DNA from 2 places in the Paenibacillus sp. LRG-1 genome. Region 2 is predicted to be linked to the other one. Evidence: a T-box and tRNA genes for the amino acid it is inferred to sense, from the RefSeq annotation. Region 2 holds a T-box; the other holds one or more tRNA genes.
What was found. A T-box is a leader RNA that pairs with one kind of tRNA and senses whether it is charged. The one in region 2 lies ahead of ileS (isoleucine--tRNA ligase), so its partner is inferred to be a tRNA-Ile.
Positions count from the first base shown of each region.

Region 1: it has a tRNA-Ile gene. The T-box ahead of ileS (isoleucine--tRNA ligase) is inferred to sense a tRNA for this amino acid. The anticodon was not compared.

Region 1 is NZ_CM170126.1:425,773-437,238, reverse strand. Features, by position in the region: tRNA gene ACUUJN_RS01965 (tRNA-Pro) at 1-72, opposite strand, end outside; tRNA gene ACUUJN_RS01960 (tRNA-Arg) at 95-171, opposite strand; tRNA gene ACUUJN_RS01955 (tRNA-Cys) at 198-268, opposite strand; tRNA gene ACUUJN_RS01950 (tRNA-Gly) at 279-353, opposite strand; tRNA gene ACUUJN_RS01945 (tRNA-Leu) at 360-446, opposite strand; tRNA gene ACUUJN_RS01940 (tRNA-Lys) at 461-536, opposite strand; tRNA gene ACUUJN_RS01935 (tRNA-Gln) at 541-615, opposite strand; tRNA gene ACUUJN_RS01930 (tRNA-His) at 633-705, opposite strand; tRNA gene ACUUJN_RS01925 (tRNA-Tyr) at 725-810, opposite strand; tRNA gene ACUUJN_RS01920 (tRNA-Thr) at 815-890, opposite strand; tRNA gene ACUUJN_RS01915 (tRNA-Phe) at 917-989, opposite strand; tRNA gene ACUUJN_RS01910 (tRNA-Asp) at 1,056-1,132, opposite strand; tRNA gene ACUUJN_RS01905 (tRNA-Met) at 1,158-1,231, opposite strand; tRNA gene ACUUJN_RS01900 (tRNA-Val) at 1,262-1,337, opposite strand; tRNA gene ACUUJN_RS01895 (tRNA-Glu) at 1,344-1,415, opposite strand; tRNA gene ACUUJN_RS01890 (tRNA-Ser) at 1,448-1,539, opposite strand; tRNA gene ACUUJN_RS01885 (tRNA-Met) at 1,543-1,616, opposite strand; tRNA gene ACUUJN_RS01880 (tRNA-Asn) at 1,651-1,726, opposite strand; tRNA gene ACUUJN_RS01875 (tRNA-Ala) at 1,731-1,806, opposite strand; tRNA gene ACUUJN_RS01870 (tRNA-Ile) at 1,829-1,905, opposite strand; rRNA gene rrf (5S ribosomal RNA) at 1,942-2,058, opposite strand; rRNA gene ACUUJN_RS01860 (23S ribosomal RNA) at 2,211-5,136, opposite strand; rRNA gene ACUUJN_RS01855 (16S ribosomal RNA) at 5,490-7,045, opposite strand; gene ACUUJN_RS01850 (FAD-dependent oxidoreductase) at 7,439-9,049, opposite strand; gene ACUUJN_RS01845 (ROK family protein) at 9,075-10,037, opposite strand; gene ACUUJN_RS01840 (MurR/RpiR family transcriptional regulator) at 10,166-11,005, opposite strand; gene ACUUJN_RS01835 (N-acetylmannosamine-6-phosphate 2-epimerase) at 10,983-11,466, opposite strand, start outside.
Region 2 is NZ_CM170126.1:3,970,076-3,981,541, forward strand. Features, by position in the region: gene ACUUJN_RS17475 (dihydroorotase) at 1-169, opposite strand, end outside; gene ACUUJN_RS17480 (aspartate carbamoyltransferase catalytic subunit) at 229-1,143, opposite strand; gene pyrR (bifunctional pyr operon transcriptional regulator/uracil phosphoribosyltransferase PyrR) at 1,140-1,706, opposite strand; gene ACUUJN_RS17490 (RluA family pseudouridine synthase) at 2,211-3,182, opposite strand; gene lspA (signal peptidase II) at 3,184-3,675, opposite strand; gene ACUUJN_RS17500 (TraR/DksA C4-type zinc finger protein) at 3,912-4,646, shown strand; gene ACUUJN_RS17505 (DUF5665 domain-containing protein) at 4,669-5,061, opposite strand; gene ileS (isoleucine--tRNA ligase) at 5,202-8,291, opposite strand; T-box leader at 8,370-8,650, opposite strand; gene ACUUJN_RS17515 (DivIVA domain-containing protein) at 8,819-9,328, opposite strand; gene ACUUJN_RS17520 (YlmH family RNA-binding protein) at 9,501-10,283, opposite strand; gene ACUUJN_RS17525 (YggT family protein) at 10,292-10,549, opposite strand; gene ACUUJN_RS17530 (cell division protein SepF) at 10,557-11,009, opposite strand; gene ACUUJN_RS17535 (YggS family pyridoxal phosphate-dependent enzyme) at 11,000-11,466, opposite strand, start outside.

The DNA.
Region 1 (11,466 bases), 2.5 Mb from region 2:
GGGATGACACGATTTGAACATGCGACCCCCTGGTCCCAAACCAGGTGCTCTACCAAGCTGAGCTACATCCCGACATTATACTTTTTTTAAGAAATGGCGCGCCCTGAGAGATTCGAACTCCCGGCCTTTTGATTCGTAGTCAAACGCTCTATCCAGCTGAGCTAAGGGCGCATATTTAAATCCATAATGAGCAGTCAAGGCGCCACCCAGATTTGAACTGGGGATGAAGCTTTTGCAGAGCTTTGCCTTACCACTTGGCTATGGCGCCGTATGGATAATGGAGCGGACGACGGGAATCGAACCCGCGACCCTCGCCTTGGCAAGGCGATGCTCTACCGCTGAGCCACGTCCGCAAAATATGGTGCGGTCGAGAGGACTCGAACCTCCACGGGGGTTAGCCCACACGGACCTGAACCGTGCGCGTCTGCCAATTCCGCCACGACCGCAAAATAATTAAAAATGGTGAGCCATGAAGGACTCGAACCTTCGACACCCTGATTAAAAGTCAGGTGCTCTACCAACTGAGCTAATGGCTCTTAATGGCTGGGGATATAGGATTTGAACCTATGCATGACGGAGTCAAAGTCCGTTGCCTTACCGCTTGGCTAATCCCCAATAAATTAAGAATAAAGGGCGGCCGATGGGGCTTGAACCCACGAATGCCGGAGTCACAGTCCGGTGCGTTAACCACTTCGCCACGACCGCCATATGATTATGAAAAGACTGGTGGAGGATGATGGATTCGAACCACCGAACCCGTAAGGGAGCAGATTTACAGTCTGATGCGTTTGGCCACTTCGCTAATCCTCCAAAATGGTGCCGGCGAGAGGACTTGAACCCCCAACCTACTGATTACAAGTCAGTTGCTCTACCAGTTGAGCTACACCGGCACATTACTCATTTCCCACTTGAAAGGTGGCTCGGGACGGAATCGAACCGCCGACACGAGGATTTTCAGTCCTCTGCTCTACCGACTGAGCTACCGAGCCATATTTTGTTTTATTACTACACCATATAATCCACACTATATATGTCAACTATATATGAGATTAAAATGGCGGAACTGACGGGATTCGAACCCGCGATCTCCTGCGTGACAGGCAGGCATGTTAGGCCTCTACACCACAGTTCCAGAGGCATTTCCAATAGGAAATTAATTGCGGGGGCAGGATTTGAACCTACGACCTTCGGGTTATGAGCCCGACGAGCTACCGAACTGCTCCACCCCGCGACATTAAAAGGGATTTATCAAATTTTCTTATGGTGGAGGCTGAGGGGCTCGAACCCCCGACCCTCTGCTTGTAAGGCAGATGCTCTCCCAGCTGAGCTAAGCCTCCATATTATGACCCGTAGGGGATTCGAACCCCTGTTACCTCCGTGAAAGGGAGGTGTCTTAACCCCTTGACCAACGGGCCTTACAAAATAAGTTCTGATTCCAATAAATTTATGGCGGAGAGAGAGGGATTCGAACCCTCGCACCACTTTCGCAGTCTAACCCCTTAGCAGAGGGTCCCCTTATAGCCACTTGGGTATCTCTCCGAGTAGCGGCAGAGGGGATCGAACCCCCGACCTCACGGGTATGAACCGTACGCTCTAGCCAGCTGAGCTACGCCGCCACCTTATATATAAAAGTCAGAAATATTCAAAACATGGCTCCCCGAACAGGACTCGAACCTGTGACAACTCGATTAACAGTCGAGTGCTCTACCAACTGAGCTATCAGGGAATATTGGTGGAGCCAAGCGGGATCGAACCGCTGACCTCCTGCGTGCAAGGCAGGCGCTCTCCCAGCTGAGCTATGGCCCCAATCTTTTTGTTATTCTAGAAGTGGTGGGCCTTAGTGGACTCGAACCACCGACCTCACCCTTATCAGGGGTGCGCTCTAACCAGCTGAGCTAAAGGCCCTAACATGTAAAACTTCATCATCCTTTAAAGGATATCGCTTGGCGACGTCCTACTCTCCCAGGACCCTGCGGTCCAAGTACCATCGGCGCTGGAGGGCTTAACGGTCGTGTTCGGGATGGGAACGTGTGGAACCCCTCCGCTATCGCCACCAAACATGAATTTACATCGTAAATTCTTCCGTATGGTTATTCGGTTCATCACTTATCGTGTGAATGAATAGCCATGCGCTTATCATATGTCACTTGTACATACTTTCAAGGTTACACCCTGAAAACTGGATCCGAAACTCATTTGCGTTTTATTCTTAGGATAAGCCCTCGACCGATTAGTATTGGTCAGCTCCATGCATTACTGCACTTCCACCCCCAACCTATCTACCTCGTCGTCTTCAAGGGGTCTTACATACTGGGAAATCTCATCTTGAGGGGGGCTTCACGCTTAGATGCTTTCAGCGCTTATCCCTTCCGTACATAGCTACCCAGCGGTGCTCCTGGCGGAACAACTGGTACACCAGCGGTACGTCCATCCCGGTCCTCTCGTACTAAGGACAGCTCCTCTCAAATTTCCTACGCCCACGACAGATAGGGACCGAACTGTCTCACGACGTTCTGAACCCAGCTCGCGTACCGCTTTAATGGGCGAACAGCCCAACCCTTGGGACCTACTTCAGCCCCAGGATGCGATGAGCCGACATCGAGGTGCCAAACCTCCCCGTCGATGTGGACTCTTGGGGGAGATAAGCCTGTTATCCCCAGGGTAGCTTTTATCCGTTGAGCGATGGCCCTTCCATGCGGTACCACCGGATCACTAAGCCCGACTTTCGTCCCTGCTCGACTTGTAGGTCTCGCAGTCAAGCTCCCTTCTGCCTTTGCACTCTTCGAATGATTTCCAACCATTCTGAGGGAACCTTGGGGCGCCTCCGTTACTCTTTAGGAGGCGACCGCCCCAGTCAAACTGCCCACCTGACACTGTCCTCGCACCGGATTACGGTACCAAGTTAGAACCTAGATACGATCAGGGTGGTATCCCAAGGATGCCTCCTCTCAAGCTGGCGCTCAAAGTTCTACGGCTCCCACCTATCCTGTACAGATCGTACCCAAATTCAATATCAAGCTGCAGTAAAGCTCCATGGGGTCTTTCCGTCTTGTCGCGGGTAACCTGCATCTTCACAGGTATTAAAATTTCACCGGATCTCTCGTTGAGACAGCGCCCAAGTCGTTACGCCATTCGTGCGGGTCAGAATTTACCTGACAAGGAATTTCGCTACCTTAGGACCGTTATAGTTACGGCCGCCGTTTACTGGGGCTTCGGTTCATAGCTTCGCCCGAAGGCTTACCACTCCCCTTAACCTTCCAGCACCGGGCAGGCGTCAGCCCGTATACTTCGCCTTGCGGCTTCGCACAGACCTGTGTTTTTGCTAAACAGTCGCTTGGGCCTTTTCACTGCGGCCCCCTCGGGCTATTCACCCTACCGAGGCACCCCTTCTCCCGAAGTTACGGGGTCATTTTGCCGAGTTCCTTAACGAGAGTTCTTCCGCGCGCCTTAGAATTCTCTTCTCGCCTACCTGTGTCGGTTTGCGGTACGGGCACCTTCTCCTGGCTAGAGGCTTTTCTTGGCAGTCTGAGATCATGACCTTCGCTACTACAATTTTCGCTCCCCATCACAGCCCAGCCTTACGATGTGCGGATTTGCCTACACACCAGCCTCACTGCTTAGACGGACATCCATCAGTCCGCGTCACTACCCTACTGCGTCACCCCATCGCTCATAACGGATTACGGTGGTACAGGAATTTCGACCTGTTGTCCTTCGACTACGCCTATCGGCCTCGCCTTAGGTCCCGACTTACCCTGAGCGGACGAACCTTCCTCAGGAACCCTTAGGCTTTCGGCGGATCTGATTCTCACAGATCTTTTCGTTACTCATACCGGCATTCTCACTTGAATGCAGTCCAGCGCTCCTTACGGTACACCTTCAACCCGCATTCAACGCTCCCCTACCCCTGATGCAAGCATCAAGCCATAGCTTCGGTGGTGTGTTTAGCCCCGTTACATTTTCGGCGCAGAGTCACTCGACCAGTGAGCTATTACGCACTCTTTCAATGGTGGCTGCTTCTAAGCCAACATCCTGGTTGTCTGTGCAACTCCACATCCTTTCCCACTTAACACACACTTGGGGACCTTAGCTGATGGTCTGGGCTGTTTCCCTTTCGACAATGGATCTTAGCACTCACTGTCTGACTCCCGGAACTAAATCTATGGCATTCGGAGTTTGACTGAGCTTGGTAACCCTTGCGGGCCCCGCACCCAATCAGTGCTCTACCTCCACGATTCTTTTTTCCGAGGCTAGCCCTAAAGCTATTTCGGGGAGAACCAGCTATCTCCGGGTTCGATTGGAATTTCTCCGCTACCCCCACCTCATCCCCGCATTTTTCAACATGCGTGGGTTCGGGCCTCCAGTGCGTGTTACCGCACCTTCACCCTGGACAGGGGTAGATCACCCGGTTTCGGGTCTACGTCCACGTACTCAAGTCGCCCTATTCAGACTCGCTTTCGCTGCGGCTTCAGCTCTTCACCTTAACCTTGCACGGGAACGTAACTCGCCGGTTCATTCTACAAAAGGCACGCCATCACCCATAGATCGGGCTCTGACTTCTTGTAAGCACACGGTTTCAGGATCTATTTCACTCCCCTTCCGGGGTGCTTTTCACCTTTCCCTCACGGTACTGCTTCACTATCGGTCGCCAGGGAGTATTTAGCCTTGGCAGATGGTCCTGCCGGATTCATACGGGGTTTCACGTGCCCCGCACTACTCGGGATCCGTCTCGGAGAGAACAAGTTTTGAACTACAGGGCTTTTACCTTCTCTGGCGGGCCTTTCCAGACCTCTTCATCTAACCGGTTCCTTTGTAACTCCATGTGAGACGTCCCACAACCCCAAGGAGCAAGCTCCTTGGTTTGGGCTAATCCGCGTTCGCTCGCCGCTACTGACGGAATCACTATTGTTTTCTCTTCCTCAGGGTACTTAGATGTTTCAGTTCCCCTGGTCTGCCTCTATTCTGCCTATGTATTCAGCAGAAAGTGACTGTCGATGAAGACAGCCGGGTTTCCCCATTCGGACATCCCCGGATCAAAGCTTGCTTACAGCTCCCCGAGGCTTTATCGTTGTTCGCCACGTCCTTCGTCGGCTCCTGGCGCCTAGGCATCCTCCGTGTGCTCTTTGTAGCTTAACCTAGTATTTACATGGTAAATACGATTCGCTTTGAATTTCGGTTCAACACTTACGTGTGAATGAAATTCAAGGCTGCTACCTTTATTTCACTTGTTTACACAAGATCAGCTTAAAGGAATATTCTAAAACGCAATTTCGTTTCGGTATCCAGTTTTCAAGGTGCAATTCGCTTCTTCGAAGCGAAACCCGATGAATATTTCGCTTCCACACGCATGTGTGAATGAAACATTCGTCGAAGCTTGAGAGTTTGAGCTCTCAAAACTGAGCAACGAGTGAGTAACAGGCCTAAACCTGAGTTTTGAAGCTTACGCTTCATATTTGAATGTTTCCGTTGCAGGAAACGATTCTCCATAGAAAGGAGGTGATCCAGCCGCACCTTCCGATACGGCTACCTTGTTACGACTTCACCCCAATCATCTACCCCACCTTCGGCGGCTGGCTCCCTTGCGGGTTACCCCACCGACTTCGGGTGTTGTAAACTCTCGTGGTGTGACGGGCGGTGTGTACAAGACCCGGGAACGTATTCACCGCGGCATGCTGATCCGCGATTACTAGCAATTCCGACTTCATGTAGGCGAGTTGCAGCCTACAATCCGAACTGAGACCGGCTTTTCTAGGATTGGCTCCACCTCGCGATTTCGCTTCCCGTTGTACCGGCCATTGTAGTACGTGTGTAGCCCAGGTCATAAGGGGCATGATGATTTGACGTCATCCCCACCTTCCTCCGGTTTGTCACCGGCAGTCTGCTTAGAGTGCCCAGCTTGACCTGCTGGCAACTAAGCATAAGGGTTGCGCTCGTTGCGGGACTTAACCCAACATCTCACGACACGAGCTGACGACAACCATGCACCACCTGTCTCCTCTGTCCCGAAGGAAAGGTCTATCTCTAGACCGGTCAGAGGGATGTCAAGACCTGGTAAGGTTCTTCGCGTTGCTTCGAATTAAACCACATACTCCACTGCTTGTGCGGGTCCCCGTCAATTCCTTTGAGTTTCAGTCTTGCGACCGTACTCCCCAGGCGGAATGCTTAATGTGTTAACTTCGGCACCAAGGGTATCGAAACCCCTAACACCTAGCATTCATCGTTTACGGCGTGGACTACCAGGGTATCTAATCCTGTTTGCTCCCCACGCTTTCGCGCCTCAGCGTCAGTTACAGCCCAGAGAGTCGCCTTCGCCACTGGTGTTCCTCCACATATCTACGCATTTCACCGCTACACGTGGAATTCCACTCTCCTCTTCTGCACTCAAGCTCCCCAGTTTCCAGTGCGACCCGAAGTTGAGCCTCGGGATTAAACACCAGACTTAAAGAGCCGCCTGCGCGCGCTTTACGCCCAATAATTCCGGACAACGCTTGCCCCCTACGTATTACCGCGGCTGCTGGCACGTAGTTAGCCGGGGCTTTCTTCTCAGGTACCGTCACTCTTGTAGCAGTTACTCTACAAGACGTTCTTCCCTGGCAACAGAGCTTTACGATCCGAAAACCTTCATCACTCACGCGGCGTTGCTCCGTCAGGCTTTCGCCCATTGCGGAAGATTCCCTACTGCTGCCTCCCGTAGGAGTCTGGGCCGTGTCTCAGTCCCAGTGTGGCCGATCACCCTCTCAGGTCGGCTACGCATCGTCGCCTTGGTAGGCCTTTACCCCACCAACTAGCTAATGCGCCGCAGGCCCATCCACAAGTGACAGATTGCTCCGTCTTTCCTCCTTCTCCCATGCAGGAAAAGGATGTATCGGGTATTAGCTACCGTTTCCGGTAGTTATCCCTGTCTTGTGGGCAGGTTGCCTACGTGTTACTCACCCGTCCGCCGCTAGGTTGTTTAGAAGCAAGCTTCTAAACAACCCCGCTCGACTTGCATGTATTAGGCACGCCGCCAGCGTTCGTCCTGAGCCAGGATCAAACTCTCCATTAAAGACCAACCGAAGTTGGTTTATAGAAAGAGCGATAAGCTCATTTTGAAACTGACGAGATAAAAATATCTCTTGTTTGATTTTGCGAACAAAATCGTTTTACTCACTCGTTGTTCAGTTTTCAAAGATCAAACATTTCTCTTTCGCCGCGTTTTTCAGCAGCTATAAGATCATATCATGTTCGTTTCAAAAATGCAAGGGTTATTTTTTTCTTTTTTTCGAAGATCGTTTCACCCAAGCTTTTCGCTTTTGAAACTGCTGTTTTGTTGTCAGCTCAAATAATATATCATAAAGCCAAGCAACTTAGCAAGCACTTTTTTTGTTTTTTTATTTTAGAATAAATCCGTTCATCTTTCAGCTCATTTAAATCAGTCGAGGGGCTAGTTGCCCCTTCATTAGCTGATGACTCCCTCTGGCTCGAATACCTCTGCAGGCCAGTGTAGTTCCACACCTTGGCGAAGAAGAACATTTTGAAAACATCCAAGATGCTCTGCTGATCGGCTCACTTCAATGGGATATACTTCGTTGGAGACACAGTAAGCCGCTAGGCTTCCCGCTGATTCTCCTATATTCCATTCTGTAGGATGCAATCGATAGCAGCCATTGGCTACTTGGGTCATCCCTATATTTTTGCAGGCAGGAAGTAAATTGCGCACTCTCACCGGAATAAGTGAGCCCAATGGAATTTCATAGGGATAGTTAGGGATGTAGAATGTTCGCTGAGATACCGTAGTTGGATGAAGATCCAAATGATAGCTACCTACACCTACACTGTCTGTATATCGCTTTGGCCCCTCTTCCCCCCGAAGCTCACGACTTACATCAAACTCAGATATCATATACTTGGCCTGAATTCGGCGTGACTCGCGAATATAAGCCGTTTTAGCCAGACCGTCAGATGTGCCGAGAATATCACCCCGTGGTCGAATGCCCGGATAGCCGAACCCTCCATCTAATCGGGGCGCTTCGGTTTGAAGCCAATATATTAATGAACGAGTCAACTCACGCGCTCCTTCTCGATGTTTTGCCTGCTCCTGAGCGGTGACACCGATCAATGGCCCTAGGTAATAATCATTTTGCGCCCAGTTTAAAAGAGTTACCTCACCATTATTTAGCGGTTCGCTCCATATCGAGGGATCTACAATACGACGATAATCCCATAAGGATACAATGCCCTGATCGTTAGGAAACAATGTGAACTGTTTTAGTTTACTGGTATCATCCGCGTCAGTAGCAAACCAGCTCAAAATCGGAAAACGGGAAAAGGAAGGAATATAATTTCTCCAGAAATCATATTGTTGCGGGCGCTCTATAATGAAGCTTTCCTGGGGAATATAGTCTACGGCAGCCACATGTGTGATAGATTGCATATCAAAAGGGTTAGCACACTCCAGTGCATGAGGTTCACCCGTAGCAGCCCGCGACTCCGCTCCACTCGTATGCTCCACGCCCGCCATTGGAAGGAGATCACCACACTCTGTCGCATCCAGATAAAACGTTCCGTGCAGCACTCTAAATCCACACTTATGATCAGAGCTATTCGAGGTACGGACAGTTACAGAAGTAATACAGTCCCCATCCGTCTGAACCGCAATAGGCACGGTGTGATAGTATACATGAACGCGCCCCGTATTCAAATAGGGAGCGAGCATATCTTCAAGCACCCGCAGCGCTACCCGTGGTTCATGGGCCAGACGGCTTACCCAACCGTTCCCAGGGTTGAGAATGGGATTATTCCTTGCTTCTTCGGTTAACGGATAGTTCTGACGGTAATAGTCACGCACACGATTACGGAACTCACGGTATGTTGCTGTGCATCCAAATTGTTCGATCCATCGATGCTCATCTGGGGGAACCGCCTGTGAAGTTAACTGCCCCCCTAACCAGTCCGTCTCCTCTGTCACGATGACTCTCATGCCAGCCTTCGCCGCCGCGAGAGCTGCCGATGTCCCCCCCAGACCCCCGCCAATCACAACAATGTCGGTATCAAGCCGTTTTTGCGTCATGGTTCGTTCCCCTTTCATTCTTGTACTAGGACCCGGTCATTTCGAATGCAAGCCGTGCAGCGCCGATGATTCCAGCGCGATTGCCCAACAATGCCCGACTTACTTCCGTTTGAACTCCAAGTTGGTGCAGATGCTTTTCCAGCATGGGCCACCAGACCTCTCCCGCGTCCGCTACTCCTCCGCCTACAATGATCGCCTCAGGATCAAGAGGCACCGAGATATTAGATAGAAGCACAGCTAAATCTGCGGTGTAATCATCCAGCACTTGGATTGCTTCCTGGTTACCGTAAGCAGCCTCTTTCACAATCTCGTTCCCTGAGCGGTACATTTTACCGACGTGTTCCCTACCTCGACGTAACAGGGCGCTCCCCGATACATATTGCTCGGCGCACCCTTTTTTTCCACAATTGCAGGGGTGTCCCCCCGGGAATAGAATACTGTGCCCCCAATCACCGCCACTCCAATGAGTCCCTCTGCACAAGTGGCCATTTTCCATATATGCACCTCCGACACCTGTTCCCAACGTGAGCATCACCAAGCGTCGCTTGCCCTTCCCCGCTCCCTGCCACGCTTCTCCAAGTAAAGCGGCGTTCGCATCATTATCAGCAACCGCTCGTAAAGCCAGTTTTTCTCTAGCCCACGTTACCAAGGATGTACCTTGCCAGCCAGGTAGGTTATCTGTGGCATACACAACTTCGCCGCTCTCCACATTTACTCGGCCAGCAGTAGCAATGCCTAGAGCGCCTACATCTATATGGGCACCGATGCTGGTATCTCCAAAAGAACGCAACAATCCGAGCACAGATTCTGACACCCGCGACAACACCCATTCACGTCCACGGGAAGCGTCCGTATCCAGCCGGATTTCATCAAGCACCGATCCGTCCGGTGCCACTATGGCGGCCTTCACCGATGTGCCCCCAATGTCGATTCCAATGACTCTGTTCACAGCAGCTGCCACCACACCAACCTCCTTGTTGCCCCACATAAAAGCTTACTAGCTCTTTGTACAAACCTTCTATTAGTAGCAATACATGAATAGCCATTCATATGCACCACAAACACAAGTCATTGAACTGTCAGAGCGCACAGTTTTCAATTCACAACTGAAAAATCTCAATAGCTTCGTTCAATAACGGCCCTCGCTGTTTTTTCCTTCATCTGTTTGGTGTGACTCGTGTGCTTGCGAGCAAGCCCTTCGCAGATGAGGTCAATCACGAATAGCTGTGAAATTTTAGCGCCGATTGAACCACCTTCTATCGGCGCTTCCTTGCCTGCGGTCAGCAATACGATATCAGCAATGGAGGTAATGGGTGATTTCGCATAATTCGTAATTGCGATAACAGTTGCACCGTTTTGCTTGGCTTTGTGCAGCATATCGTTCGTATCCAGCGTACTTCCTGATACACTGATGCCGATAGCGACATCACCCGGGTTCATGGATACCGCCATCATCGACTGAATATGTCCGTCTGCCACAGCCTCGGCGCGGCGCCCAATCCGTAAGAAACGATTTTTAGCATCCTGCGCGGAAATTCCCGAAGCGCCTACGCCGAAAAATTGAACATAGCCCGCTTGATCGAGACACGCAATCGCACGACCAAGCTCTGAATGGTCCAGCAGTCCCATACTGGAGTGCAAAATATCGAGCATGTTGTGATACACCGTACGCGTAATATCTTGTTCGTCATCTGGGTCGATGTTCTCCTCGCCCATATCGGTTTTACGATAAGTCTGGTTTTGTGCCAGGGACAGTCGGAAATCCTGATAACCTTTGAAACCAATTTTCCGACAAAAGCGCATCACCGTCGTTTCGCCTGTACCTGCAAAATCCGCCAGCTCCGTCACGGAGAAATATATGATATCTGCGGGATGCTCCAGTACGCATAAGGCGACTTTCTGCTCCGATTTCGTTAATGAAGGATAATACGTGTTAATTCGGTCGTTCATCTCCATAGATGCATTTCACTGCCTTCCTTGCGGCATCGGCAAACCGCTGCGTAATCAATTGGGGTCTGGTAATCGCCGAGCCTACAACCACTGCATGTGCTCCCATTCGGAATGCTTCCTCAACCTGCGCTGGATCATAGATTTTGCCCTCTGCAATTAAAGGAACAGGAACCAGTTCCGACGCTCTCCGAACCAGCTCCAGATCAGGACCCTCAATCTGAGTAGAGTACGGCGTATACCCAGATAACGTGGTGGATACGCAGTCTGCGCCAAGGGAGGCCGCATGAAGCGCCTCCTCCAGTGTCGATATGTCTGCCATGGAAGTGACTCCCTGCTCATGGGCATAATCTAGGAGCCTCTTCAGCTTACATCCCGCTGGGCGCGGTCGTAATGTGGCATCCAGCGCAATGATATCCACCCCTGCCTCCACCAGTTCCTCCATTTCACGAAGGGTGGGCGTAATGTAA
Region 2 (11,466 bases):
TTTTTTCAACTTCGCGCTCCTGCTCAGATGCCCCTTCTTCTATAAGTAGGCTGACTCCAGCATCTGCATTTGCGATAGCCAAAATTTTTCCGTCGGCGATTAGGATGGATTTCAATTCAGCCTCGCCCTGCTCGTTCAATACGCTTGCATTCATTATTAATTGTTTCATCTGAAATATTCCTCCGCTCAGTTTTCTGCAACTTTTTCCTACGATTCTACTGACAGCTTCTACAGCTTCATTGCCCGTTCCATAACCGCCATGCGGATCGGAACCCCGTTTGCCATTTGCGGAAAAATTCGCGATTGTTCGCTTTCCACAACTGCACTATCAATTTCCACATTCCGATTCACTGGAGCTGGATGCATGATAATCGTTCCGGGCTTCAGGTTCGCTGCTCTTTTTTCTGTCAAACCGTACTGCTCTCGGTACTCATCCGCTGAGCGCAACATCCCTTCAGCATGCCGTTCCAGCTGTACCCGAAGCATCATGACCACGTCCGCCTGTAGTGCCTCTTGCATCGGAACATAAGGCGCGTACGCCGCAAGATCAGGTGCTTGCATATTATCAGGAGCGCAGAAGCTAACCTTGGCTCCGAATTTTTGCAAGGCCCACAGATTCGAGCGAGCGACACGGCTGTGCAGAATGTCTCCTATGATGGATACTCTCAAGCCTTTAAGTTCACCGAAAGTTTTGCGCATGGTGTACAGGTCCAGCAGAGCCTGCGTTGGATGCTCATTGTTGCCGTCCCCCGCATTAACCAGTGGGACACTGACCTTCTCGGCGAGCTCTTGCAGCACACCGGCTGGCTTTAACCGAATGACTCCTGCATCAATGCCCATGGATTCGAGCGTACGTACTGTATCGTAAATGGACTCCCCTTTTTCCACACTGGAAGCCGCAGCGGAAAAGTTCAAAACCTGAGCGCCCAGCCGCTTCTCTGCCATTTCAAAAGAAAAGCGGGTGCGAGTGCTGTTTTCAAAAAACATGTTGGCCGCAAAGCGTGATTGCAGTACTGGAACCAGTTTTTCTGGTTGAGACTCCCAATAATGAGCGCGATCCAGAATGGACTCGATTTCATTTCGGCTAAGTTCCTTTAACCCGAGCAGGCTACGTTCTTTAAGTTGACTGGCTGTTGTGATCATAGCTGTTCCCCCCGGTTCTGAATGATTGTCACTTCGTCCTTACCGTCCGTCTCTTGAAGGGCTACTACGATTTCCTCAGATTTGGAGGTCGGGATGTTCTTGCCGATGTAATCCGGACGAATCGGAAGCTCACGGTGTCCGCGATCCGCTAGCACTGCCAGCTGAATCATTTGCGGTCGTCCGCAGTGCATCAATGCATCCATCGCCGCGCGGATGGTGCGGCCTGTATACAGCACATCGTCAAAGAGAATGACTTTCTTATCATGAACCGATACGTCAGCAGGATTCATCAAAAGCTCTTTTCCATTTCCTTTAGCTTCGGCTACGCTGCTCCGGTCATCCCGGTAGGCTGTAACATCCAGCTCTCCCCATGGAATTGGTGCGCCTTCAATCTCAGCAATTTTTTCAGCCAGACGTTGCGCCAAATGAACTCCGCGTGTTCGAATACCTACTAGCACACAATCGTCAATACCTTTGTTTTTCTCCAAAATTTCATGTGCAATCCGTGTCAATGCCCGACGAATCGCAATTTCATCCATCAGTACATGTGTTTCATGACTCATGCTTCCAGCCTCCTCAGGTGATGTTCCCTTCAGACCTGGTCCCGTGTTCGGATACAAAAAAGACTCCTTGCCCAAGTTTGGCAAGGAGTCTCGTGTGAACAGTCTTCTACTGTTCTCCGATCTCTCGGACACACTGAAGACATACCGCCGCAGCGGATGCACTGATCAGTGATCCATTCACGTTACCTTGCCAGCCTCACGGGACTGATTTAAAGGTGCTATTCAGGATTTCCTTTGTCCTGCTTCTCATAGTGTGAGATGGTTAGCCATCTCTTGGACAAAGTTCATCGCAACTACAAGAAGTATGACAGATTGAAAATCGTGTGTCAACACCCGTTCAACCGGAACCACCGGAAGCACTCTAATAATTATACAACTTCATTGTATAATTATCCATAGTTGTTTTTACCCATACCTTATCCCACAATAAAAAAACCGCCATTTAGGCGGTTTAACTTAATAATTTATTCAGGTTTGTGAATAGGAATGCAAATTGTCATTGTTTTAGCGACTACGCAAGGATGCTAACACATCCTCCATATCAGGAGGGATCGGTCTGTTGAATTCCATGTACTCTCCAGTGGATGGATGCTTAAAACCCAGTACCGCCGCATGCAGCGCCTGACCATCCATACGAACCCCTTTACTACGTCCATACATAGGGTCGCCAACCAATGGGTGTCCAATAAATTTCATGTGAACACGAATTTGGTGTGTGCGTCCTGTTTCCAATTGAAGTTCAAGCAGGGTATAATCCCCCAAACGTTCAATGACGAGAAAATGGGTGACTGCATGCTTGCTGTTACGTTCCGTCACTGTGAACAATTTGCGATCACCCGAATCGCGGCCAATCGGAGCATCTACCGTTCCCTGATCGTGGCTCAAATGACCGTGAACTAAGGCTATATATTTTCGAGTCACACTATGATCCTTAAGCTGTGCTGCAAGTGATGCGTGAGCCTGATCATTTTTAGCCGCCATTAGCAGTCCTGATGTATCCTTATCAATACGGTGAACAATACCAGGACGTAATTCCCCGTTGATGCCGGAAAGATCGTGGCAGTGGTACATCAGTGCGTTAACCAATGTTCCCGAAGAGTGTCCCGGTGCAGGATGCACGACCAGACCACGTTGCTTGTTAATAACAATAACGTCCGAATCCTCGTAAACGACATCCAACGGAATATTTTCCGGTACAATATCTACACTTTCTGGCTCCGGTACCGATAATACAATACGATCTCCTTCAGCCAGCTTGTAGTTCGCCTTGATCGCCGTACCGTTCACCAACACCCGACCATTTCCGATCCACAGCTGTATCTGAGAACGAGACACTTCCTTCATTTCTTCGGCGATATATTTGTCTATACGTGTTTTGGCATCCACGGCATCCGCTGTCCATTCCAGAGACTCACTCTCCAGTTCGTCCTCATAAGACAGACCTGCGGCTTCGCCGTTTTCATTCACTTCGCTCATGCTATGACTTCCCTTCAATGCTATCATTGCCACTTCCCTTTTCCCGACGCGATTCCAGCAATGTATCCAAAATAATCAGTGCTACACCGATGACAATCGCCGAATCTGCCACATTAAAAATGGGGAACGTATAGCTTCCAAAATTAAATTGTGCAAAATCAACTACTTCCCCTGAAATAGCTCGATCCAAAAAGTTACCGACTGCTCCCCCCAGCACCAAACTTAGCGCAACAGGAAGTAGCTTTTGTCCAGCCTTGACTGTTTTTCGCAGGTACCAGACGATACCGATCACCACTACAATTGTAATCACGATAAAAAGCCAACGTTGACCTTCCAAAATCCCAAAAGCTGCTCCACGATTACGATGGGAGGTGATTAAAAAGAAATTGCCGATGACTGGTATTTGCTCGTACAATTCCATCCGCGTAGCCACCAAATATTTTACTCCCTGATCAATCAAAAAAATAATTAGCGCAATACCAAAATAAATCACAGTCCTTCGTCACTCCGATCCGCTTATATCCGTTGTTGAACCCATTTATTGTAGCATAAGCGTTCTCAGATCGTCCACGAAACCCGCAAGCTATCAAGCACAGATCATCCATAAAATGAACTCCTTCGCATTTGATTAGAATTTCCTATGTAAAAGAGGTCTTCCCGGTGCAAACTACAAGAAGCATACTCGACACAACGCATGCGCATGTAAACCTAGAACAAGGAGAGGATTTCATGTCCCCATTGACGGAGCAACAATTGCAGGGCTTGCGTAACGAACTGCTGGAACGCAAAAAAGAAATTGAGCATCGTTTGCAAGACAACGACCATTACGGACTCGGCGATTCCCAACGCGATCAAACCGGCGAGCTTTCTCCTATTGATAACCATCCAGGAGACCTGGCTACCGAAACCTACGAGCGAGCCAAGGATATTTCCTTACTGGAACACGACGAATTCCAATTAGAACGCATCGAATCAGCTCTGATGGCCATGGAAAAGGGGACGTATGGCATTTGTGCCACCAGCGGTAAACCCATTCCCTATGAGCGCCTGCTGGCTGTTCCCTATACCATTTACTGCAAAGAGTACAGTCCCGAAACAGAAGTGTCTAACCGCCGCCCAGTGGAGGAAGAATTTCTCGCTCCCTCGTTCGGCAGAACGAGTCTGGATGAGCGGGATGATCAAAACGGCTTCGACGGTGAAGATGCTTGGCAGATCGTCGAAAATTGGGGTACCTCTAACACACCAGCCATGGCCGAAAGTGGAGAAATCCACAGTTATGATGATATGGAAATTGAAGCAGGCGACGATAATATGGGCTTCGTAGAACCATACGAAAGCTTTGTTGCTACTGACATTTATGGACAAAATGTTTCCGTTATTCGTAGTTCCATTTATCAGCGTTATATCGAAGATGGCGAGGGCGAAGGTCTACTGGAGCCGGATACGCACGAAGACGAATCGTGAACATCAAAGTGGAGATCGTTGCCTAATAGGTAGTAAGCTCCAATTGTCGTTGTACAATCCGTACAATATCAGCGATATAATCACCGATAATCGGCAAATTCAACGCTCCGAGCACTTGCAGCACATAAATAATGGTAGCGGCAAAAAAAGTAAAACCTAGCGCGATGCCGATTCCCCTGGAAACGCCTGATATTAGATTTAGCCAAAGTAATCGCCAAGGCTTGTTCAGCAGCAAAGCATAATCTGCAATACGTGTCCGTTCCATCTGCTCTGACACAGCACGTATCAGCTTTTCAACACGACTTAAATGCTCTGCCTGATTACCTGTTTTGCTTTTATCTGCGGCTACGGCTGCTCCTTCTCCGTTCATCTCTCGGAGACTTCTCCCCTGTCTACGCCTTGATCGTGCCGTCATATGCACAATCCCCCTTTTCCCATGGCTGCCCTGAACGCAGCAAACGAGCCGAAGCACGTAACGGAGAAAAACCGTTTCCGATGCTTAGGCTCGTTTTTATATGCTGCCTGTTATTGTATTATGGGACAGGGGGCTTGTAATTATTCTCCAATATGAACGCCGATGGTTTTACCGTTCACATCCACATGTTCTGCCGGTTCGGCTTGACCAAATGTCACAGTAGTAACCAATACGTTCTCACGCAACACAGAATCGAAGCTTTCGATGGCCTGACGCAGCTCGTTATCTACATCCAACGTCAACGCCACATACTTTTCAATCGGCAGATCCAGTTTTTTACGATAATCCTGTACCGCACGAACCACTTCACGTACCCAACCCTCTTGCTCCAGCTCTGGCGTAATGTCTGTGTTCAACGCTACCGTTAAGCCATAACCGGAAGCAGAAGCGAAGCCTTCTTTCGCTTTTTTCTCCACCAGCAGTTCTTCGGCCGTAACTTGCAGCTCTTCACCTTCTGGAGAAGCGACGTTTAACACTCCTTTTTCTACAACAGAACGGGTATCCTCAGCAGACATTCCTTTGAAAAAGTTTTGTAGGAAACCGACATTTTTGCCGTATTTCTTGCCTGCTACTTTCAAATTCAGTTTCAGTGTAAAATCTACAAAGCCGCTATCGTCCGTCTCAACATGAATATGCTTCACGTTAATTTCATCTTTGATGATTTCCTCATAGCCACTCAGTTCAAAATCCTGATCCATGGACAGAATCAACTCGGACAACGGTTGACGCGTTTTCAAACCCGTTTCGTTGCGGACGTTACGCGCCAATTCGACGACACGACGTGCCGTTTCCATGTCTCGTTCCAGTTCCAGATCGATCAAGGACTCATTGGCAGTCGGATAATCATCCAAATGAACACTTTCCCCGTTGCTCAGATTGAGGTAAATATCCTCTGCAAGCAGTGGTGTAAACGGCGCAAGTAGTTTGGCAGTCGTTAACAGCACCTCAGTCAGTGTACGGTATGCATCCAGCTTATCTTCTGTAAGACCATTGCCCCAGAATCGGTCGCGTGAACGACGGATATACCAGTTGCTCAGCTCATCCACAAACGATTCAATTGCTTTAGATGAGTTCAGGAAGTCATTTACAGCCAGCGCTTTGTCCACTACCAAAATGAGGCTATTCAGACGGGACAAAATCCAACGATCCAACTTATGGGCCGATGGTTTGAACGGATGCTGTGCCGGATCAAATCCGTCGATATCCGCATACAAGGTCAGAAAAGCGTGTGTATTGACAAGCGTATCGACCAGCTTCGATTTAGCCTCGCCTACAATGCCTTTGGAAAAACGTTTGCTATTCCATGGTGCACTATCGGACAGCAGTGCCCAGCGGAAAGCATCTGTACCGTACTCGTCAATCACTTCCCACGGATCAATAACATTACCCTTGGATTTGGACATTTTCTGCCCCTGCTCATCCAGTACATGGCCTGTCGCCATTACAGCTTTATAAGGAGCTTTGCCAGTCAGCATAGTCGAAACCGCAAGCAAGCTATAGAACCAGCCACGAGTCTGGTCAATCCCTTCACAGATCATATCTGCAGGAAATTGCTGCTCGAAGGTTTCATTATTTTCAAAAGGATAATGATGCTGTGCAAACGGCATAGAGCCACTATCGAACCATACGTCGATTACTTCCGGTGTACGAGTCATCTCGTATTTACCGCATTGGCTACGAACCTTAATATCATCTACATATGGTTTGTGCAGCTCGATGTCCGCTGGTACAACGCCAATCGCACGTTCCCTCAATTCAGCAATACTATGTGGAGCGAACTGTTCTCCAGTTTCTTCACAAACCCAGATGTTTAGCGGTGTACCCCAATAGCGATCGCGACTGATGTTCCAATCCACCAGTTCCTCCAAAAACTTGCCAAAACGTCCTTCACGTATATGCCCCGGGTACCATTCGACTTCGCTGTTGTTGGCAATCAGTTGATCCTTGATCGCAGTTGTTTTGATAAACCAGCTGTCCATAGCATAGTACAATAATGGAGTATCGCAGCGCCAGCAGAACGGATAGCTATGCTCGTATTTTTCCTTGCTGTACAGCAAGCCTTTTTCGGACAGCATTTTAACAATATCTACATCACAGTCTTTTACAAAACGGCCTGCAAAATCAGTGATTTCCTCTACATAGTTACCTTGAAGATCCACCACGTTGATGAACTCAACACCATTTTCACGACATACCCGGTAATCATCCTCACCATGCGCTGGAGCCATATGAACGATACCTGTACCGCTGGAGTCTGTTACGAACTTCGCACCCAGAATCTGATTACCCTTCTCAACCTGAAAATACGTAAATGGCGGGGTATACGTTTGGCCAACCAGTTCTGAACCGGATAGTGTGCCAATCACTTCATGATCGCCTTTAATTACGTCCTCAACCAGATTTTTAGCAACGATGTATACACCGTCTTCCTGCTTCACACGTGCATATTCCAGTTCAGGGTTGACGGCGAGCGCCACGTGACTCGGCAAGGTCCAAGGTGTTGTGGTCCAAGCCAGTACATATTCACCACTGCTATGCAACTTGAATTTGGCAGTGGCACTCAGATCCTTCACATCTTTGTAGCCCTGCGCTACTTCATGAGAACTTAGCGTCGTCTGACAATCCGGGCAATACGGACTCACACGATGACCACGATACAGCAGATCTTTTTCATGAATTGTCGCCAAAATGTTCCATACGCTCTCGATATAGTTATTATCCAATGTAATGTACGGGTTATCGAGGTCTGTCCAGTATCCGATCGCTTCGGTTAGATCACGCCATTGTTGCTCATACTCAAACACACTTGCCTTACATTTTTTAATAAACTTTTCAACGCCATATTCTTCAATTTCAGGTTTGTGGGAGATTCCCAGTTGCTTTTGTACACCCAATTCTACCGGCAAGCCATGCGTGTCCCAGCCTGCCTTACGTACGACGCGGTACCCCTTCATTGTCTGATAGCGGCCTACAAAATCCTTAATTACACGGCCCAGCATGTGACCGATATGCGGTTTACCGTTAGCTGTTGGTGGGCCCTCATAAAATACAAAATTTGGCTTTCCTTCACGATTTGTGATGGATTTACGGAATGTGTCCTCTTCTTTCCATTTGCTCAGGATGCGCAGGTCACGGGACCGTGCTTTTTCTTTAACATCCACTCTGTTCATACTTCATACTCCCTCTCTGCTCATCATTGATTTCCCTAGCATTTCCTAAAAAAAGCAACAAAAAAAGCCCCATCCCTGTAAAGGGACGAGACTGTGCTCGCGTTACCACCCTGATTCCGTAAAAACAGACCATTCTAAAATACAGTCTCATCACGGCTCTCTGAGCCCCACTCAACTACAGCAGGGCGCCATTATAACGCATGGCAAACGGTGATTGCTTACACACGCCATAAATCTTAAGCGCTTCAGCTCACTTCTCCGGGAGGATCTTCGGTCATGTTCTGAACGTTGGCTTGCACCGGAAGGCCAACTCTCTGAGGGACAAATCATGACGTACTCATTCCCATCAACGAATTAAACATGTTAAATTCATCGAATATTAAATCAGCAACATCGTTGCCTTGAATAACAACCATCAGCCGACGGACGGATAATCATTGAATTCAGTATAGTATTTACAGTTATAGCCTGTTTAAAGATAAAAGTCAACCCTAACAAAGCCTAATAAAAGCTTGTCAGAAATGAAATTAGTAAATTTCTTTCATCTCACGCTCGCGCTCCAGTACTTCGCGTTCCCGGTTTTCAAGGGCTTCCCAGCCGTCTTGGCTTAACAAGTCAAGCTGTGCTTCCACCAGTGTACGAAACCGTGCTCGGTAAATCGATGCCTGCTTCTTCAGTTCTTCAACCTCCAACGCGATCTTGCGGGATTTAGATAATGCTTCGTTCACAATACGGTCCGCATTTTTTTCCGCTTCCTTCACGATCAGTTGGGATTCTTTCTTGGCGTTGTTACGAACTTCATCAGCCGCTTCCTGCGCCACGATAATTGTCTTACTCAGGGTATCCTCAATCGTCGCGAAATGATCAAGCTTCTCCTGTACGTTCAACAACTCGGTGCTCAGTTCTTTATTTTCACGAATAACGCCCTCGTAATCTTTGATCACCTGATCCAAAAATTCATTAACCTGATCCTCATCATAACCGCGAAGCCGGCGGGCAAATTCCTTGTTATGTATATCCAATGGCGTTAATGGCATGCCGTCCACCTCCTATAAGATTGACAAAAAATACATTTTCCGCGTCACGACGCTCACTATCATCTATCGGTCATCATACCCCGTTTTGTGAATACTGTACAGAGCAAAATCGTTCCAGTTCTTCGCTATAGCTTAATTCTTTCGACAGAAAGCTCGTGATTCCTGCCTACAGCTATACAAACTTACCAATTTTGACACGGAATCTTCCCTTTTTTGTCATCCCGTCTGTTTCAAGCACTTTGAAACGCCCAAAACCCTGCATGGAAATAACGTCCCCAGCTTTAAGTGGAGTGGATGGATTCTCCTCCACCTTCCAATTTACCCGGCACCGTCCCGCCCGAATCGGTGTTAATATTTTACTGCGGCTTAGCTTGTACACATCGCTGGCAATACCGTCCAGTCGTAAAGAAGCGACAGTCAGATCTAGCGCCTCTAATGCAACTTCCTTCGTTCGCAGACTCGCTACAGGCAACAGTTCTGTCCATACATGGACACGATGTACCTGCTGCAAATGCATCGTCATAAAATCGACAATCTCTGAAGCTACCAATACATGGCACCCATCATCTAGTACATGAATGTCCCCGATTTTCCCACGTTTGATTCCAAGTCCCAGTAGGGCACCTAGATAATCACCGTGTTCAAGAGTACCTACTTTATGATCGTCAGATGTGATGGAAAGGACCTGAATCCCCATCTCCTCACCGTCCAAATACGAATAATCGGGCGCAATAAGCGCCCGCTTTCGTTCTGAAGCCATATATCCGCCATCTACCCTAATCGTGACCTTGTCTTCCTTCGAAGCAAGTGTCTCCAATATGTACTGTTGACGCGGGTCCAAAAAATCAGTCAGCTTCTGCTCATGATAAGCTCCCGCATGACTGATCCATTCGGAAGCGCGATCCACATAATCCCGTTCATCCGGGTGAAAATGCTCATAAATCTCAGTTCGCATAACTCCTCCTAGACGAAATTACCAATCAAAGAAATCAAACCGTATGACGCAAAACGCAGAGCAATCAGCGCAACGATGGGTGAAATATCAATCATCCCGAAGATTGGCGGTATAAACCTGCGAAAAGGAGACAAATACGGCTCCACAAACTTGGCAAGTAAATCGCCAATTACACTCTCTCTGGCATTAGGAAGCCATGACAGCAGAACATATGCAATGATCATGTACGAATAAATCTGAAATAGCCAGTAAATTACCTCGATCAAGAAAAGTTCACCTCATTCTGTTAAGTTCTTGTTCAGTGTCAGCCAGTATTTCCGTAATAGAGCCTTGAATCTCAACCGTGTCTGGTGTACACAGAAAAATATTGTTCCCGACCTTGGAAATACCACCACCCAGTGCATACACAGTACCACTCAAAAAATCAATAATGCGCAGCGCCTGATCCTTGCGAATTCGTTGCAAATTAACTACGACGGTACGATGGGAACGGATATGGTCGGCAATTTCCTGTGCTTCATCATAAGAACGCGGCTCATACAGGACAACTTTCACATTTTTCTGTGAATGGATGCTGACAACATTAGTGCTCTTCTGGTTCTTACGTTTATCAAAGCTTGGGGTTTCAATTTCTTGATCTTCCGGCGTATTCATAACCTCTCGCTCTATAACTTCCTCTTCTTCCTGAAGCCCCAGAAAGTTCATGAACTTATTCATTACGCCCAATGGAAATCCTCCTCTCGTCCGACCAGTACGGAACCAAGCCGCAGCCAGGTCGCTCCCTCTTCAACCGCCACTTCAAAATCATTGGACATCCCCATAGACAAGTGAACGATGGGTTCTCTGGTCAAGGCTTGTCCATTTAACCTATCCCGTAATTCACGTAATCCCCGAAACACAGGCCGAGTTTTTTCCGGGTCTTCCTCATGAGGAGCCATCGTCATCAAGCCAATTACGTCCACATGCTCCAACTCGCGAATTTGTTCCAAAAAGGGGACAACCGCCTCAGAGGACAAGCCATATTTGGATATTTCCCCAGAAATATTGACTTGCACAAAAGCTTTAACTCGCAGTCCCAGAGCGGCTGCCTTCTTGTCCAATTCCTGAGCGAGCGATAAGCGGTCAAGCGAATGTATAAATTTAAATTTTCCAATCACATCTTTAACCTTATTCGTTTGGAGAT